DNA from 2 places in the Lentzea sp. NPDC006480 genome. Region 2 is predicted to be linked to the other one. Evidence: riboswitches for the same ligand, from Rfam matches in the RefSeq annotation. Region 2 holds a riboswitch; the other holds the start of a gene.
The links. Region 2 has a riboswitch for thiamine pyrophosphate ahead of thiC (phosphomethylpyrimidine synthase ThiC). Riboswitches for the same ligand answer to the same signal wherever they lie in the genome.
Positions count from the first base shown of each region.

Region 1: it holds a riboswitch for thiamine pyrophosphate, as region 2 does, so the genes downstream of both, ABZX92_RS18815 (thiamine ABC transporter substrate-binding protein) here and thiC (phosphomethylpyrimidine synthase ThiC) in region 2, are expected to answer to the same signal.

Region 1 covers NZ_JBEXPJ010000042.1:10,071-15,963, forward strand. The annotation lists gene ABZX92_RS18790 (ABC transporter permease subunit) at 1-238, shown strand, start outside; gene ABZX92_RS18795 (HIT family protein) at 222-689, opposite strand; gene ABZX92_RS18800 (SDR family oxidoreductase) at 686-1,447, opposite strand; gene ABZX92_RS18805 (ABC transporter ATP-binding protein) at 1,459-2,412, opposite strand; gene ABZX92_RS18810 (iron ABC transporter permease) at 2,412-3,965, opposite strand; gene ABZX92_RS18815 (thiamine ABC transporter substrate-binding protein) at 4,007-4,996, opposite strand; TPP riboswitch at 4,988-5,100, opposite strand; gene ABZX92_RS18820 (4a-hydroxytetrahydrobiopterin dehydratase) at 5,133-5,426, shown strand; gene ABZX92_RS18825 (glycoside hydrolase family 88 protein) at 5,486-5,893, shown strand, end outside.
Region 2 covers NZ_JBEXPJ010000137.1:9,422-15,314, forward strand. The annotation lists gene ABZX92_RS35405 (aldo/keto reductase) at 1-224, opposite strand, end outside; gene ABZX92_RS35410 (LysE family translocator) at 317-919, shown strand; gene ABZX92_RS35415 (hypothetical protein) at 1,221-1,457, shown strand; TPP riboswitch at 1,631-1,753, shown strand; gene thiC (phosphomethylpyrimidine synthase ThiC) at 1,745-3,400, shown strand; gene thiD (bifunctional hydroxymethylpyrimidine kinase/phosphomethylpyrimidine kinase) at 3,397-4,212, shown strand; gene ABZX92_RS35430 (MarR family transcriptional regulator) at 4,256-4,699, opposite strand; gene ABZX92_RS35435 (thiazole synthase) at 4,775-5,530, opposite strand; gene thiS (sulfur carrier protein ThiS) at 5,532-5,732, opposite strand; gene ABZX92_RS35445 (FAD-dependent oxidoreductase) at 5,729-5,893, opposite strand, start outside.

The DNA.
Region 1 (5,893 bases), on a different contig from region 2:
GCTGGTGGTGCAGGCGGCGACGATGACGACGATCATCGTGTTCCAGGTGCTGGGGCAGTTCTCCTCGCTGGACTGGCTGCACCCGTTCCTGATCACGACCGGCTTCCCCGGTCTGCTCGACGTGATGCGAGACCCGATCCCGGTCGACCAGATCTGGGACAGCACGCTGCTCGCGGGCTGCTACCTGCTGATCGGCACGGGCTTGGCCGCGATGCGCCTGATCACGAAGGACAGCTGACCGCCGCACGAAGCTTGTCGGCGTAGACACGACGTTGCTCGCCGGTGGCGAACCCCGGTAGCGGCGACGACCCGTAGAGGTTGTCGCCGTCGTACCGCGGGATCACGTGGACGTGGAAGTGCCACGCGTCCTGGCCACCGGCGGGCTCGTTGTGCTGACGGGTGGAGATGCCGTCGCAGCCGTACGCGGCACGCATGGCGACTGCGATCTCCCGAACGACGTCGTGCACCGCGTGGCCGTACTCGGCGGGCAGGTCGTAGATGTTCTCGTGGTGTGCGTTGGGGATCACGATGACGTGACCGCGGTTGTTCGCCCACCACCCCGACGCGACGAACGCCGTGGCGCGCCCCGTGCGCAGGACGATGTCGTCCTGGCTGTCGATCTCGGTCTCCCCACCGCCCAGCAGGAAGCAGAACGGGCACTCGTACCCGTCCGGCGCGTGGCTGATCACCGCCGGAAGCCGCCCTCGCTGTTGATCACCTGACCGGTGATCCACTCCGCGTCGTCGGTGCACAGCCAGGAGATCAGCCGGGCGGCGTCGTCCGGCTGACCCCAGCGCTTCAACGGCATCCGCTCGTTCACGAACTCCGCGAGCTCCGGCCCTGCCCACCCCGTGTCGGTCGGGCCCGGATTCACCGCGTTCACGGTGATCCCCTGGTCTGCCAGCTGGTGCGACAACGTCGCCACGATCGATGACAGCGCACCCTTGGACGCCGCGTAGGCCACCTCACCAGGCATTGGACCGAGGTCCTGCCCGGACGTCATGAACACGATCCGCCCGCCGCTCTCGCCCTTCCAGTGACGGGCAAACGCTTGCGCGAGCAGGATCGACGACCGCGTGTTCACCGCGTAATGCGCATCGAGCATGGCCGCGTCCAACGAACCGAGAGGCCCGTCGAACCCGCTGCGCGCGTGGTTGCACACCAGGATGTCGACTCGCCGATACGCCTCGAACACCGCGTCGACCAGCGGTTCCGGTGCGTCCGGATCGGCCAGGTCGACGCCGGCGTGCTCGACTCGGCCGCCTATGCCCGCGATCACCTCGTCGATCGAGTCGGCGCCCCACTCCTGTGCGGCGTCGTGCGGCACGTGGTGCTGCACGAACAGGTCCGCGCCCAGCGACGCCAGCCGGGACGCGATCGCGTACCCGATGCCCTGCCGCCTGCTCACGCCCGTGACCAGCGCGACTCGTCCCCCCAGAGGTCCCATGAGGACCATTCCTAGCCGATGCGCGCTACCCCGTCGAGATCAATTGCGAGCCGCACCCGGTCCCCGACCTCGGTCATCGGCCCGACCGCCTCGTACTCCTCGCCGTCGATCTCCACGAGCAACCGCACGTGATCACGCCGGTGCACGCGCTCCAGCACCACGCCTTCCAGCGCGCCGGACGGATCCACCCGCAACGCCGTGGCGCGCAGCCCAACGCGTTCCACATCCAGCCCGACGAACGAGCCCGGCACGAACTTGTTGCACCCCAGGAACTTCGCGGTCTCCACGTCGACCGGCGACGACCAGACCTCGGCGGGCGGCCCGACCTGCACGATCCGGCCGCGCGACATGATCGCCACCCGATCCGCCAGCGTGAACGCCTCGTCGTGGTCGTGTGTCACGACCAGCGCGGTCGTGGCAGCCTCCCGCAACAACCGCGCCAGATCGACCGCCAGCTGCTCCCGCAACGCCCGGTCCAGCGCCGACAACGGCTCGTCCAGCAGCAGCAACCGCGGCGACGGGGCCAACGCCCGTGCCAGCGCGACCCGTTGCTGCTCACCACCGGACAGCTGCGTCACGCGCCGGTCCGCGTACCCCTCCAAGCCAACGAGCTCCAGCAGCGACGACACCTTCTTGTCCCGCTCCTCGCGGTCCACCCGGTGCATCCGCAGCCCGAAAGCCACGTTCCCGGCGACCGACCGGTGCGGGAACAGCTGCCCGTCCTGAAAAACCAGCCCGAACTCGCGTCGGTGCACCGGCACGCCGGCCAGATCCGCGGAATCCCAGCGCACAAAGCCGGAAGACGGCTTCTCCAGCCCGGCGATGGCGCGCAGCAGCGTCGACTTCCCGCACCCGGACGGTCCGAGCAGAGCCACGACCTCGCCGTCCGCCACGTCCAGCGACACGTCCGACACCGCAGCCGTCTGTCCATATCGGACGGTGATCGACTCAAGTTCCAGCGCCATCAGAACTCCCCGCTGCTCGGCACGCGCAACCGCTCGATCAGCAGCACGCACCCGACCGTGACGACCATCAGCAGCGCGCACGACGCGTAGGCCATCTGGCTGTTCAACTCCCCCGGCCGCGACATCAGCCGCGCGATCACCACCGGCAACGTCGGCGCGTCCGGCCGCGCCAGGAAGCTCGTCGCCCCGAACTCCCCCAGCGCCACCACGTAGCCGAAGCCCGCCGCGGCTGCCAGCGACCGCCCGGCCAGCGGCAGGTCCACCTCACGCCAGACGCGGAACGGCGAGGCGCCGAGCGTCGCCGCCGCCTGCCGCAGCCGTTCGTCGACGGCCCGCAGCACCGGCAGCACCATCCGCACGATCAACGGCGTCACCACCAACGCCTGCGCCAGCGGTACCAGCAACGGCGAGGTCCGGAAATCACCCGGCAACGCGTCCATCGTCACCAGGTACCCGAAGCCGACCGTCACCGCGGACACGCCCAGCGGCAGCATCAACGCGGTGTCCAGCACCTCGGCGATCCGTCCCCCGGAACGCCGCAACCCGACCAGCACCACAGCCGAGAACACCCCGACCACCAGCGCCACCAGCGTCGCGTCGAACGCCGTGCGCACCGAGTTCAACGCCGCGTCCAGCCCGGTCACCGCCAGCGTTCCGCGATCGCCGCGCGTTGCCAGGGCCGCATATCCGGCGAAGCTCCATCCGTCCCGTGTGGACAGTGAGCGGGTGATCAGCCCGACCACCGGCGTCAGCAACGCCACCACCACACCGAGAGCGGCGAACACCACGTACCACTCACCACCGGAAGGCCGTCGCGCCAGCTCTTCCCTGCCCCGCAACGACAACGCGGTCTCGCGTCGCCGCCGAGCCAACGCCCCCAGCACCAGCACGGCCAGCACCGCCGCGAACTGCAGCAACGACAACGCGGCCGCCCCGGACAGGTCGAACAGCTCGACGGTCCGCAGGTAGATCTCGGTCTCCAGCGTCCGGTACCGAGACCCACCGAGCACCAGCACGACACCAAAACTGGTGGCACAAAAAAGAAACACGACCGCAGCCGCAGATCCGATCGCGAGCGCCAATGCCGGCAGCACCACCGAGAGGAACGCTCGCGGCCGAGAAGCACCCAGAGCACGAGCAGCGTCTTCAGCCCGGCGATCCGTGTGCGCCCACAGCCCGCCAACGGTCCGCGCGACCACAGCCACGTTGAAGAACGCGTTCGCGAGCACGATCGACAACACTCCGCCGTCCGGCCAGAAAGTCCGGAACGCCAGCCCCACCACCACGGTCGGCAGCACGAACGGCACCATCACGGCCGCGCGCACCACACCAAGTCCACGCAGGCGGCATCGAGCAAGCACGAACGCGACCGGCACCCCGGCGAGCACCGCCACCACGGTCGACGCGGCGGCCTGCCCGAGGGTGAAGCCGACGAGTTCCCAGGTCTCACCGTCGAAGAGGGCGGTGAGCACCCCGCCTTCGCGCAGACCCAACGACAGGATCGCCAGCACAGGCCAGGCGAAGAACAGTCCGAGGAAGGCCAGCGGCAACAACGCCGCCGCCGACCACCCCGTGCGGGAACTCAGAACCGAGCTCAGCCCTGCACGAGCTTGCGCCACTGCTCGACCCACGCTTCGCGGTTGTCCTTCACCTTGTCCGCGGGCAGGGACTGCGGCGAAGTCGGCAGCGGAGCGTCCTTGGCCCACGAGTCGGGCAGCGCGACGCCCTCACGCGACGGGTAGACGTACATCTGCTCGGCCACCTGCGCCTGGAACTTCTCGCCCAGCAGGAAGTCGAGCACCTTCTGCGCGTCGGCCGCGTTCTTCGCCCCAGCCAGCACACCCGCGTACTCGACCTGGCGGTAGCAGGTCGAGAGCACGGCCTTCGTCTTCCCGCCCTCGGCCGACGGCGACGACGCGTAGGACACCACGATCGGCCGGTCGGCCTTGAAGTCCTGGTTGTAGGCCTCTTCCCAGCCGCTCACGACCTTGACGCCGTTGGCCTTGAGCTTGGTCCAGTACTCCTGCCAGCCGTTCTCACCGAACTTCGCGATCGTGCCCAGCAGGAACGCGAGTCCCGGCGAGGACGTGGCCGGGTTCTCCACGACCAGCTTGTCCTTGAACTTCGGGTCGGTCAGGTCCTCGTACGAGGTCGGCTCGACGCCGCCGAGCTTGGCCGGGTCGATGTTGAGGCACACATCGCCGACATCGACCGCGTGCAGCCGGTTCGAGGAGTCCGCCTGGTAGCGCTGCGCACCCTTGGTGGCCTCCGGCGAGGCGTACTCGGCGAACACGCCCTCCGCCAGCGCCCTGGACGCGAACGTCGAGTCGACGCCGAACGCGACGTCACCGATCGGGTTCGCCTTGGTGAGCACCAGCTTGTTCGTGAGCTCGCCTGCGTCACCCGAGGCGATCTGCTTCACGGTGATCCCGGTGGCCTTCTGGAACTCGTCCAGCAGCCCGTCCTTCACCACGAACGAGTCGTGCGTCACCAAGGTGACCTCGTGCGTCACCGGCGCGGTCGAAGTTCCGGCCGAACAACCGGTCAGCGCCAAAGCAGCGAGAACAGCCCAAATCCTTCTCATCACACATCTCCCTACGCCGGTATGACCCGGATCAGGTGGACGGTCGAGGGCTTGCGAGCCCTCCTCTCAGCCCGGCGCTTCACCGGACTCCCGTGGCAAACGCGCAGCTTACGTGACGTGGTGGGACGATCAGGACATGGCCGAGCTGTTGAGCGACGATCAGTTGAACGACGTGCTGCCCAAGCTGCCCGACTGGACCGCGCAGGACGCGGCGCTGGTCAGGACCGTGGAGCTGGCGAACTTCTCCCAGGCGATCATGGTCGTGAACCGGGTCGCGGAGATCGCGGAGAACGACAACCACCACCCGGACATCGACATCCGCTACAAGACCCTCACATTTCGCCTGAGCACCCACTACAAGGGAGGAATCACCGCGCTCGACGTATCTCTCGCCGAGGAAATCGACGGAGTCCTGGACGCGCTGAGCTGATTCGGTAAAGATGTGCGCTGCCGCCGCCAGCGGATATGAGAGGGAACACCCTCATGCGGTTGCGCACATCTTTGTTCACCGTGGCGCTGGCAGGCAGTCTTCTGATCGCACCGGCGGCCGCCCAGGCCGTGCCGTGTGCCCTGACGGACACGATGATCAAGGCCAGCTTCGCCTGGCTCGAGAAGGGCTCCGACCTCAAGGCGAACAACTGGTCCAACGCGAACTTCCACGTCGGCAACCTCGCCCAGGTGCGGACCACGGGCATCAGCAACCACAAGACGTGGCCGTGGGTGCAGGCGAACAAGTACCTGCTGCCGCTCGACCCGGCGAACCCGTACGCGCCGGACGCCCAGTCCAGCGGTGAGGCCTACCTCGACGTCTCGTACTTCCACCCGGAGCCCGCAGTGCTCCAGCCGTTGCGGGACAACCTGTACTCCCAGGCGAAGACCGGGAAGTACGACTACTGG
Region 2 (5,893 bases):
TCACGCATGCCCGCAAACGCTTGCCCGACCAGCGTTTCCGCGTGCCCGCACCCGTACACGTCCGCGGTGTCGAACAGCGTCACGCCCAGCTCCACCGCCCGGCGCAGCGCCTTGACCGACTGCCCGTCGTCCGCCGGACCCCAGCCGACCGGCGCCCCGTCCGGACCCGAGAACGGTCCACCCATGGCCCACGTGCCGAAACCCAACTTCCCCAGATCCGTCATGAGGACCACCGAACATCCTGGAGCGCGCTCCAGGTCAAGAACCAGCCGCTTCTACTCGAAAAAGAATTGCCGCCATCAGCGACCATCTAGGCATGCCAATCGAAAACATCGTCGCCTTCGTAGCGGCCTCGTTCCTCATCGCACTGTCGCCCGGACCTGGCACGGCCATGGTCCTGCGACAGTCGGTGCACGGGCGAAAAGCCGCGCTGGCGACGGTGTTCGGCATGGAGGTCGGTGTCGCCTGCTGGGCGATCGCGGCCGCGCTGGGCCTGTCCGTCCTGCTCACGGCGTCCGAGATCGCCTACCACGCGCTGCGGATCATCGGCGCGGTCTTCCTGATCTACCTGGGCGTCAAGGCCCTGATCACCAAGAGCCTGCCGAACGCGGAACCGCCGCCCGCCAGCCACGCGTTCCGCAGCGGGCTGGTCGTGAACCTGGCCAACCCGAAGCTCGGCGTGTTCGCGATCTCGTTCCTACCGCAGTTCGTGCCTGCCGGGGAGGCCGGCCAGGGGGTTCTGCTCTTCCTCGCCATCGGCTGGGTGCTGATCGACACCGTCTGGTACCTGATCATCGTGTCGATCCTGCACACCATCCGCGGCTGGCTGAGCCGCCCGCGGGTCCGTCCGGCTCTCGAGAAGCTGTCGGGCGGCGTGCTGCTGGCGCTCGGAGTCCGGCTGGTACTCGACCCGCGTTGAGATCGGGCTGCCCCGGCGCCAGAAGAGCTCGGGCAACCCGGCCAGCTCACCGAGGGTGTAGCAGGCCGCCATGGAGGCGTAGCCACCAGCGAGCACGTGCGCGCGGATTCGGTCCAGCCGGCCGAACTCGATCACCTCACCGGCGATGAGGAACGGCAGCACCAGCTGCCAGGCCTGCACCACCGCGGGCCGGCGCCGGTGAGGTGCGCGCAGGGCTGCCCTGGCGACTCGTAAAAGGTGCTCGTTCGCGCTCATCGTGTACGGATGCGCCGAGTGGTCCCAGTTCCACCGGCGCTCCTCCGTGACGGCGCACCGCACGCACTCGACCGGCCCGGTGCCCAGTTCCGCACCGCAACGGGAGCACGCGAGCAACGTCATGGCCCAGTCGACGCACGTCCACGGGTACTGGCCGACGTCGGAGGAGACCACCAACTCGGCCAGTTCCCTGTCCGCCAGCTGGGACGATGTTCGCAACGCCTCCCAGTCCGCGAGCCAGAACTGGTCGAGCAGCTCGGCGCAGAAACCGCAGTCGGGATAGCCGCGACCAGCGAGTTCTCCGCAGGAAGGGCATGCGGAGACCACGGCGGGACGTTGACCGCGACGCGCGCCGGGCGGGAACGGCTGATGATCCGCCACGAGAGAGAAGATTAGGGGCAAACGACGCCCTTGGCAGCTACGGCGCGCGCTGACTATGGTCGGGTCTCGACAACTCAACAAGAACGCGGGAGCTCGCGCCTGAGCGGGCTGAGAGGGTGACTGGCTGCTACGCCGGTGTCACCGACCGCCTGAACCTGACCGGGTAATGCCGGCGTAGGGAGGAATGTCGTGACGGCACTTGACGACCGTTCGGTCAAGCCCAGTGTTACCACCGGCCCGATCTCGGGCTCCCGCAAGGTGTACCGCGAAGTCGCTTCTGACATCCGGGTGCCTTTCCGCAGGGTGGAACTGACCAACGGCGAACATGTCGATCTCTACGACACTTCCGGTCCGTATACCGACGACAACGCGACCATCGACGTCCACAGTGGACTGCCCGACCTGAGGTCCGGGTGGGTCGCGGCACGGGAACCGATCAACGGAGCTGTCAGCCAGCTCGCGTACGCGAAGGCCGGGATCATCACCCCGGAGATGAAGTACATCGCGGTGCGCGAGAACCTCGACGCGGAGTTCGTGCGCAACGAGGTGGCCATCGGGCGTGCGGTCATTCCGTTGAACCGCAAGCACCCCGAGGCCGAGCCGATGATCATCGGCAAGAAGTTCCTGGTGAAGATCAACGCCAACATCGGCAACTCCGCGGTGTCGTCGTCGATCGAGGACGAGGTCGAGAAGATGGTGTGGGCGTCCCGCTGGGGTGCCGACACGATCATGGACCTGTCCACCGGCAAGCGGATTCACGAGACGCGCGAGTGGATCCTGCGCAACTCGCCGGTGCCGATCGGCACCGTGCCGATCTACCAGGCGCTGGAGAAGGTCAACGGCGATCCGGCCGCGCTGTCGTGGGAGGTCTACCGCGACACCGTGATCGAGCAGTGCGAGCAGGGCGTCGACTACATGACCGTGCACGCGGGCGTGCTGCTGCGGTACGTGCCGCTGACGGCCAAGCGCGTCACGGGCATCGTCTCGCGCGGCGGGTCGATCATGGCCGCGTGGTGCCTCGCGCACCACAAGGAGAGCTTCCTCTACACGCACTTCGAGGAGCTCTGCGACATCCTGCGCACCTACGACGTGACGTTCTCGCTGGGCGACGGCTTGCGGCCGGGTTCCATCGCGGACGCCAACGACGAGGCGCAGTTCGCGGAACTCCGCACACTGGGCGAGCTCACGCACATCGCGCGGGCCAAAGACGTCCAGGTGATGATCGAGGGCCCCGGCCACGTGCCGATGCACAAGATCGCCGAGAACGTGCGGCTGGAAGAGGAGTGGTGCGGCGAGGCGCCGTTCTACACCCTCGGCCCGCTGGCCACGGACATCGCGCCGGCGTACGACCACATCACGTCCGCGATCGGCGCGGCGCAGATCGGCTGGCTGGGCACCGCGATGCTCTGCTACGTCACGCCGAAGGAGCACCTCGGCCTGCCGAACCGGGACGACGTGAAGACCGGCGTGATCACGTACAAGATCGCGGCGCACTCCGCGGACCTCGCCAAGGGCCACCCCGGCGTCCAGGACTGGGACGACGCGTTGTCCAAGGCGCGCTTCGAGTTCCGCTGGGAGGACCAGTTCAACCTGTCGCTCGACCCGGACACCGCGCGCTCGTTCCACGACGAGACGCTCCCCGCGGAACCGGCGAAGACGGCGCACTTCTGCTCGATGTGCGGGCCGAAGTTCTGCTCCATGAAGATCACCCAGGACGTGCGGCGCTACGCCGAGGAACGCGGACTGTCCACAGTGGAGGCGATCGAGGCGGGCATGGCGGAGAAGTCCGACGAGTTCGCCGACACCGGCAACAAGGTCTACCTGCCAGTGGTGGAAACGACGTGACAGCAACACCTCCGCGGGTCCTCACCATCGCCGGAAGCGATTCCGGCGGTGGTGCGGGGATCCAGGCCGACCTCCGCACGCTCTTCGCGTGCGGAGTGCACGGCTGCGTCGCGCTGACCGCCGTGACGGTCCAGAACTCGTTGGGCGTCACGGGAGTCGCCGAGATCCCGGCGGACGTCGTCGCCGCGCAGATCATCTCGGTCGCCGAGGACATCGGGGTGCAGGCCGCGAAGACCGGCATGCTGGCGTCGGCGGCGATCATCGAGGCGATCACGCCGGCGCTGGACCGCGTCGGCATCGGTTCTGGCAGGACGCCGTTCGTCGTCGACCCGGTGTCGGCGTCGATGCACGGCGACCAGCTGCTGGCCGACTCGGCGCTGGACGCGTTGCGGGGCCTGCTCTTCCCGCGCGCCACGCTGGTGACGCCGAACCTCGACGAGGTGCGGCTGATCACGGGGATTGCGGTCAAGGACCGAGCCGACCAACGGGTTGCCGCGGAGGCGTTGCACGCCATGGGCCCGGAGTGGGTGCTCGTGAAGGGCGGCCACATGTGGGACGACCCGGAGTGCCTCGACCTGCTCTACGACGGCCGGGAGTTCATCGAGCTGCCCGGACCGCGTTACGACGTCAAACACACGCACGGCAGCGGTGACACTCTCGCGTCGTCGATCAGCTCGGCACTCGCGAAGGGTGCGACCGTGCCGGAAGCGGTGCGGTTCGGCAAGGACTTCATCGTGCGCTCGGTCGCGGCGGCTTACCCGTTGGGTGCCGGCGTCGGACCGGTGTCGCCGCTCTGGAGGCTCGACAAGTAGGCCGGCCGCTTCGCCGAACTCTCCGGCGAAGCGGCGCCAGGCCTCACTTCGGCTCTTCGCCGACCAGTGTCTCCAGCGCGTCCAACGCGTTCACCAGAGCGGAAACATGTTCGGGTGTCAGCTGCTCGATCCGCCGCTGCAGCTCGCGCACCCGCGCGGACCGCACTCCGGAGACCATCGTCTCGCCCTCGGGCGTGGGGGTCGCGAGCCACGCGCGGCCGTCCTGCGGGTCCGGTTCGCGCTTCACGTACCCGGCCTCGACCAGGGCGGCGACGATGCGGGACAACGTCGGGGGTGCCACGCCTTCCTTCGTCGCCAGGTCGCCGAGGCGCATGGGGCCGCAGCGGGCGAGGGTGGCCAGCGCGGAGACCGCGCCGGGGCCGAGTCCCGGGGAACCGGTGCGTCGCAGCAACCGGGCCAGCCGGCCGATCGCCAGGTACAGGCGCGCGGTCGCGTCCTCGACCTCGGCGTCAATGGGGGCCGTCACGGCTTGTCGTCCTCCTCGGCGGGATTAAGTAGTTCTCAATCATCCCCCAACACGTGAGTACCCACGGTAGCGACCTCAGAGTCCTGGCGAAGACGCTTGGGCCCAAAAGCGCTGCGGAATTCGGCCCGCCAAGCGCGCGAGCCGTCCGCCCTCGACCGCACAACGCATGGCGGCGCCCATGCGTTCCGGGTCCTGGGCGCGGGTGACCGCGGTCGCCAGAAGCACCGCTGAGCAGCCGAGTTCCATCGCCAGGGCCGCGTCGGACGCCGTGCCGATGCCCGCGTCGAGCACCACCGGAACGGTGGCTCGCGAGGTGATCAGCTCGATGTTGTGCGGGTTGCGGATGCCGAGTCCCGTTCCGATGGGCGAACCAAGAGGCATCACCGTGGCGCAACCGATGTCCTGGAGTTTCAACGCCAGCACCGGATCGTCGTTGGTGTACGGCAGTACCACAAAGCCGTCCCGCACCAACCGTTCCGCCGCGTCCAGCAGCTCGACCGGGTCCGGCAGCAGGGTTTGCTCGTCGTAAACCACTTCGAGCTTCACCCAGTTTGTTTCCAACGCCTCGCGGGCGAGCTGGGCGGTCAGCACGGCCTCGGCGGACGTGCGGCAGCCCGCCGTGTTCGGCAGGACCTCGATTCCAAGGCGCCGCAACAACTCCAGCACACCGGTCTGGCCGGCCGCGTCGACCCGGCGCATGGCCACGGTCGTCAGCTCGGTACCGGACGCGACCAGAGCCCGTTCCAGCACCGAGAGGTTCGCGGCACCGCCGGTGCCGGTGATGAGCCTGGACCGGAACTCCCGGCCCGCGATGATCAGCGGATCGTCCACGTCAGCCTCCCTGGACCGCGGTCAGCACCTCGACCACGCCGCCGTCCGGCACGATCGTCTTGTCCCACAACGCCCTCGGCACCACCGCGCCGTCCAGTGCCACCGCGACACCGGACGCGGGCGCCCCCACCAGCGACACCAGCGCGGCGACGGACGTGCCGTCGTCCAGGTCGCGAGAAGTGCCGTTGACCTGTGCTTTCACCAGCTTCCTCCCTTGAGCAGCCCGACGACCTGCGCAGCGGTGTGCGGGGCGAGCAGAAGTCCGTTGCGGTGGTGACCGGTCGCGGCGATCACACCGGGTTCGAGCCAGCGCACGATCGGCACGTTGTCGGGACTGCCCGCGCGGAACCCGACAGCGGCCTC